DNA from 3 places in the Ancylobacter pratisalsi genome. Region 3 is predicted to be linked to each of the others. Evidence: riboswitches for the same ligand, from Rfam matches in the RefSeq annotation. Region 3 holds a riboswitch; each other region holds the start of a gene.
The links. A riboswitch is a leader RNA that binds a small molecule or an ion and turns the genes downstream of it on or off. The one in region 3 is predicted to bind thiamine pyrophosphate.
Positions count from the first base shown of each region.

Region 1: it holds a riboswitch for thiamine pyrophosphate, as region 3 does, so the genes downstream of both, thiC (phosphomethylpyrimidine synthase ThiC) here and G3A50_RS16015 (ABC transporter substrate-binding protein) in region 3, are expected to answer to the same signal.
Region 2: it holds a riboswitch for thiamine pyrophosphate, as region 3 does, so the genes downstream of both, thiO (glycine oxidase ThiO) here and G3A50_RS16015 (ABC transporter substrate-binding protein) in region 3, are expected to answer to the same signal.

Region 1 covers NZ_CP048630.1:4,438,602-4,440,865, forward strand. Annotated here, with positions in the region: gene thiC (phosphomethylpyrimidine synthase ThiC) at 1-1,429, opposite strand, end outside; TPP riboswitch at 1,487-1,588, opposite strand; tRNA gene G3A50_RS20680 (tRNA-Lys) at 2,145-2,220, opposite strand.
Region 2 covers NZ_CP048630.1:904,228-906,491, reverse strand. Annotated here, with positions in the region: gene G3A50_RS04490 (MHYT domain-containing protein) at 1-1,069, shown strand, start outside; TPP riboswitch at 1,123-1,244, shown strand; gene thiO (glycine oxidase ThiO) at 1,292-2,264, shown strand, end outside.
Region 3 covers NZ_CP048630.1:3,414,455-3,416,718, forward strand. Annotated here, with positions in the region: gene clcA (H(+)/Cl(-) exchange transporter ClcA) at 1-199, opposite strand, end outside; gene G3A50_RS16015 (ABC transporter substrate-binding protein) at 360-1,313, opposite strand; TPP riboswitch at 1,381-1,499, opposite strand; gene G3A50_RS16020 (winged helix-turn-helix domain-containing protein) at 1,560-2,264, opposite strand, start outside.

The sequences.
Region 1 (2,264 bases), 1.0 Mb from region 3:
GCGTCACATAGCAGAGCATCGCCGTACCGAACCAGCCGATCATCGCCGCGCCGATGCCGGAGGTGATGTGGTCGTAACCCGGCGCGATATCCGTCGTGAGCGGACCGAGCGTATAGAACGGCGCTTCCCCGCATTCGCGCAGCTGCTTATCCATGTTGGCCTTGATCTTGTGCATGGGAACATGCCCCGGGCCTTCGATCATCACCTGGCAGCCCTTGTCCCAGGCCACCTTGGTCAGTTCGCCCAGCGTTTCCAGTTCGGCGAACTGCGCCACGTCATTGGCGTCGGCGATCGAACCCGGCCTCAGCCCGTCACCGAGCGAGAACGAGACATCGTAGCGGCGCATGATGTCGCAGATCTCGTCGAAGCGTTCGTACAAAAAGCTCTCACGATGCCCGGCGAGGCACCAGCGCGCCATGATCGAACCGCCGCGCGAGACGATGCCCGTCACACGATCGGCCGTGAGCGGCACATAGGCGAGCCGCACGCCGGCATGGATGGTGAAGTAGTCGACCCCCTGCTCGGCCTGCTCGATCAGCGTGTCCTTGAAGACCTCCCAATCGAGCTTCAGCGGATCGCCGCCGACCTTCTCCAACGCCTGATAGATCGGCACCGTGCCGATGGGCACCGGCGCGTTCCGCAGGATCCAGGACCGGATGTTGTGGATGTTGCGGCCGGTCGAAAGGTCCATGACGGTATCGGCGCCCCAGCGGATCGCCCAGACCAGCTTCTCCACCTCCTCCGCCACGCCGGAGCTGACGGCGGAATTGCCGATATTCGCGTTGACCTTGACCAGGAAATTCCGGCCGATCGCCATCGGCTCAAGCTCAAGATGGTTGATGTTCGCCGGAATGATGGCCCGACCGCACGCGATCTCGTCGCGAACGAATTCCGGGGTCACGAAGGCGGGGATCGCCGCGCCAAAGCTCTCCCCGTCGCCCAGCCGGTCCGCCGCATCGGCGACGGCTTCCTCGCGAGCGAGATTCTCCCGGTGCGCGACATAGACCATCTCCTCGGTGATGATCCCCGCACGGGCGAATTCCAGCTGCGTCACCCGTTGCCCAGGTGCGCCCGCGCGCAGCGTGCGCCGCGCCGGACAGGGCTCGACCAGCCGCTCGCCGGTCGCATGGCCATTGTCTTCCGGGCGGGTCGGACGGCCGGCAATGGCTGAATAGCTGCGCTTCCGGATCCATGCCTCGCGCGGCGTGTCGAGCCCGAGGCGCAGGTCGATCACCGGATCAGCCTCGCCATAAGGGCCGGACGTGTCGTAGACGCGAACCGGCGGCTCGGCCGGATCGCTCAGCGCGATCTCGCGAAAGGGAACCCGCAGTTCGGAATGCGAGCGGGGCGACGCATAGACTTTGCGCGAGCCTCCGATCGGCCCGGTGGACACCCCTGAGGGGCTCTTGATGAGTGATGTAGTCGACATTGGACCTCCGTTGCGTGGAGATCCGGGCGCGATGAGGCTAAGAATGGCGGCCGCGTTCTGCCGCGTTCATCCCGTCCCTTCGCCGGCATTACCCGGATCAGGTTCAAAGGGTCTGGCCTTCGCCATCTCAGCCCTGATCGGGCACCCCTCGGACGTCGGTGAGCAAAGGCGACTCGGTCGGTCCTGTCAACCGCACCTGGCCGTTCGCGGATGGCATGCATCGGAATGGGAAGAAATCGTGGGCTGGCCCGCCTCGAACGACGAGCTTTCAGCGCACGCGAAACGACGGGCCGGAAAACAAAAAAGGCCGGGGTTCCCCGGCCTTTCCGATCCCCTCAACGACCAACGCCAGTACATCCGTGGTCGTCATCGTCAGGTGATGCGAGTGCTCTTTTAGGGGCGTCACATGACAACGGCGCGACGGGCCGGTCCGGCCAAAAGGGAGTTGCGCGGACCCGAGAGCGGATCTTCCTCGATAGATGAGCAAAGTCCGTCGATCACGGAGACAGATTTTATCCAAAGGAAGTTCAGGATCCCGGGCCATAAGGCAACAGGTTGGCGCGACCACCGCCAAAGGTGCCGGCGCGCCAAAGGGCTCCTGTGGATCTCACGTGAGACCTGAGACGGCGCAAATCCGCCTCATGTTCCCGTCTCGTTCTACCTGTCGAAACGCGGAAAATAGGCGTTTTTATATTATTGATCAAGGGGTTACGCGTGGTGAGCCCGTTGGGATTCGAACCCAAGACCCCATGATTAAAAGTCACGTGCTCTACCAGCTGAGCTACGGGCTCTCCCACGCACTCGGGGCTTAAGGGTTTCGCCGGCCAATGGCAAG
Region 2 (2,264 bases), 2.1 Mb from region 3:
TCGCAAGCGCGCCCCGGACGAGCCGCGCTTGATCGCGCTCCTCGACAACACCATGCAGGCCGCCCAGCGCGGAGCCGCGCTAACCCAGCGCATGCTGGCCTTCGCGCGTCGCCAGGACCTCAATCCCGAGCCTGTCGACGTTCCCGAGCTCGTGCTTGGGATGGCGGATCTGATGCGCCGGTCAATCGGGCCGAGCATTCAGATCGAAACCCGCTTTCCTCTTGGCCTGCCGCGCGCGCGGGTCGATTCCAACCAGCTCGAACTGGCCCTGCTCAATCTCGCGGTCAACGCCCGCGATGCCATGCCTGATGGCGGAACCATCACCATCGCTGCGCGCGAGGAGGTGATCGTGGCCGACGGTGAACCGGATTCGGAAGAGCTTCCCCCGAATCACTATTTCTGTCTCAGCGTGACCGATACCGGCACCGGCATGGATGACGACACGCTGAACCGCGCCGCCGAACCGTTCTTCACGACCAAGGGAGTCGGCAAGGGGACGGGCCTTGGCCTTGCCATGGTGCACGGCCTTGCGGCCCAGTCCGGCGGTCGGCTTGTTCTCAGCAGTCGGCCGGGGAAGGGGACGACGGCGTCGATTTACCTGCCCCTCGCTGAAGCTGCGGCGAAAAAGTCTGTGGGTTCAGATGCTTATTCTGCGTCGGCGAAAGTCATGGAGGGAGGGCAGGCCCGCGTTCTCGTGGTGGATGACGATCCGCTTGTCCTTTCCGCCACGTCGGCGATGCTGGAAGACCTCAACTATCGGGTGACCGAGGCGTCCTCCGGCAAGGCGGCGCTGGCTGTTCTCGATACCGGTGCCGATTTCGACGTCGTGCTTACCGATCAGGCCATGCCTGGCATGACCGGGGTCCAGCTGGCGGCGGCGATCCGTGAGCGCCGGCCGAACCTGCCGATCATTCTGGGCACGGGCTACGCCGAACTGCCTCAGGATGCCAATGCGGGCGTGCTGCGCCTTGGAAAACCGTTTGGCCGCGAGGCTTTGCACCGCGCCATAGACACCGCGACGCACCGTCCGCCGGACAATGTCGTGAACCTGCCATCCCGTATCGGATGACGTGGGAATAATGCCCGCGGCACGGTGACAATCGTCGGCTCCACGACTATATCAAGCCTGTCCAGGGGAGCCTCGTCAGGAGGCTGAGAGGCCATCGACGCGCATATGCGCGGCATGGCGACCCTTTGAACCTGATCCAGTTGAAACTGGCGGAGGGAGGCTTGCATGACATCCTCTAACGGAACACATGACGGAGCGGTGACGGACCGGGCCGTCAATTCGCTGCGCGTGAAAGTGGTTGGTGCCGGCGTGGCGGGCCTGACCTGCGCCCATGCTTTGGCGTTGCGCGGGGCACAAGTAACTGTCGTTGAACGCAAATCGGCGTCGGGGCAGGGGTGCTCCTGGTATGCTGGCGGGATGCTGGCACCGTGGTGCGAACGCGAAAGCGCCGAGCCGCTGGTGGCCGAGATGGGCCTTGAATCGCTGGATTACTGGCGGCGCGAAGTCCCGGATGTGCCCACCGAGGGCAGCCTGGTGCTGGCCCAGCCGCGCGACCTGCCAGACCTCAGGCGGTTTTCGCGCCGTACCACGAACTATGAATGGATCGACGGCCAGCGCCTTGCCGCGCTGGAGCCGGATCTTGAAGGGCGTTTCGACCAGGGGCTTTTCTTCCCCACCGAAGCGCATCTGGAGCCGCGCAAGGCGCTCGCCGCGCTGACCCGCAAGCTCACCGGCCAGTTCGGCATCGACATGCGCTACGAGGCCGATGGGTACGATGAGGCGGACGATCAGGCCGATCAGAGCGATGTGGTCATCGACTGTCGTGGCCTCGCCGCCCGCGACCAGCTGGCCGACCTTCGCGGTGTGAAGGGCGAGATGCTGGTGCTCTATTCCACCGAGATCGCCCTGAAGCGGCCGGTGCGCATGCTCCATCCGCGGATACCGGTCTACATCGTGCCGCGCGGCGACGGGCACTTCATGATCGGGGCCACCTCGATCGAGAATGACGAGCGCGGGCGGGTGACGGGGCGCTCGATGCTGGAACTGCTGTCGGCGGTCTACGCCCTGCACCCGGCTTTCGGCGAGGCCGAGATCGTCGAGATCGGCGCCGATGTCCGGCCCGCCTTTCCGGACAATCTTCCGCGCATCCGCCGTCGCGGCAAGACCATCTACGTCAACGGTTTCTACCGCCACGGCTACCTGCTGGCGCCGGCGCTGGCGCGGCGGGTGGCGGAACTGGCGTTCGACGGGACGC
Region 3 (2,264 bases):
GGGTCATGGCAGCGGCCACCAGCGCGGCGGCAACATAAAGCGCCGGGCCGTCCAGCCCCATCCCCGTGTCGAGAAAGGTTGGCCAGCCCTGGGCGAGCATGTCGACACCGAAGTGGAAGGCGGAGCCGACGAGCCCGACGGTTGCCCCTATGACGATGGCCGCGGCGAAGTACGCCACGTTGCCCGACAGAATGGCCATTCCCGTTCTCGACCTCCGGACCGTTCAATTCGCGGGCATCGGTATCACCGTCGACCGTGTACCGGAAGCATGGAGCGGGCCAATTTATACGCCGCGAAACGTTTCATCGTTTCGCGGCGCACCTTTTCCGGTACCGATCAGAGCCGCCAAGATCGTCCGATCACGGCAGCGCCGGCGCATAGGTGGCGACCGGCTCGACCTTGTCGATCAGCCCGTGGTCCTTCATGAACTGCGCGAATCGCGCATACCGCCCGGTGTCCAGCGCGGCAGGGGCATGGGAAAAGTGGCGCAGCGTGTCCTTCCACGCGGTGCGATTGAGCTCGTCGTCGAGCTTCGGGTTCGCCTTGACGAAGACGGCCCAGGCCTCATCCGGATGGTTGAGCACGTAGATCGTCGCGTCCTCCACAGCCGCGAGGAAGCGCTTCAGGCGCGGGTCGGCCAGCTTGTCCTTGTGCGCGACGTAGATCAGCTCGTCGAAGATGGGCACGCCATGCTCTTCCGGGAAAAAGGCGACGCCTTCCTTGCCTTCCAGCTTGATCTGGGTGAGTTCGAAATTGCGGTAGGCGCCGATCACGGCGTCGACCTTGCCCGCCACCAGCGCCGGCGAGAGCGCGAAGTTGACGTTGATCATGGTGACGTCGCTCGGCTTGAGGCCGGCATCGGTGAGCATGGTGCCGAGCAGAGCGTCTTCCAGTCCGGCCACGGAGTAGCCGACCGTCTTGCCCTTGAGGTCGGCGATCGACTTGATCGGCCCGTCCTTCAGCGCCACCAGTGCCGTCAGGGGTGTCGAGACCAGTGTGCCGATACGCGCGAGCGGCAGGCCCTCATTCACCGAGAGATAGATGCTGGGCTGGTAGCTGACCGCGATATCGGCCTGCCCGGCGGCAACAAGGCGCGGCGGGGCCGAAGGGTCGGCGGGAGCCACCAGATCCACATCGAGGTCGTGGGCCTCGAAGAACCCCTTCTCCTTGGCGATGACAAGCGGGGCGTGGTCGGGATTGACGTACCAGTCCAGCAGCACGGTGAGCTTGTCGGCCGCGGCGGCCGGCGTCAGCGACAGCGCGAGGCCGAAAGTGGCGGCGGCGATGAATTTGAAGGTTTTGGTCTTGAACATGGATCTCCTCGCAGTTGGAGATCCGGCACATGAGCTTTCGGGGGAATTCCGGCGCGGGACCCCGCAGGACCCACCGACGTTCCGTCCCTTCGCCGGCATGACCCGGATCAGGTTCAAAGGGTCTGGCATGTGCCATCTCAGCCCCTGAGACCCTTGCGGGCCGGCGGGACACCCCTCGGACGCGGCAACGCTAGCAGAGCTGGCATGCCGGGGCAAATGTATGGGAAACGCGGAGTTGCGGGCGGTTCACGCGCCGCGCCAACCATCCAGATAGGCGACACGCTCCACTCCGGCGAAGCGGGCAAGGCGCCCGAGTTCGGCGTCGAGGGCCGCGAGGCGGCCGGTGGAGGCGCGCACGCCGGGCTCCAGCCAGAGCCGGCGCACATCGAGCACGCCGGCCTTCCGGTCGGCTTTCATGTCAATCCGTCCGACCATGCGGTCGCCCTCGAGAATGGGGAAGACGTAATAGCCGTAGACCCGCTTCGGGGCGGGCACGAAGACCTCGATCCGGTAGGTGAATCCGAACAGGCGCTCCGCCCGGTTGCGGTCGCGCAGCAGCGGGTCGAACGGGCTGAGCACCCTGAGGCGTGCCGGCGGCGGGGGCAGGGCGGCGAAGGCCTCGGCGCATCCCCTGAAGGCGTGGGAAGCACGGGTGCGGCTGCCATCGGCCAGCGCGATGGAGACCGGCTCCAGCCGGGAGGCGTTGGCCGCCACCCAGCGCCGTGCCTCGTCGGGCGAAACCAGGTCCCAGAATGCGGCGATCTCGCCATGAGTGGCGAAGCCGAGCCGTTCCAGTGCGGAACTGCACGCCCAGTCGACGAAGGCGTCCACGCTGACCTCACCCTCGAAGTGGCGAGCGGGTATCACGCGCTCGGTGAGGTCGTAGACCTTCTGGAAACCCTCGCGCCCGGCGATGGCGAAGGTGCCGGTGCGCCAGTGATATTCGAGCGC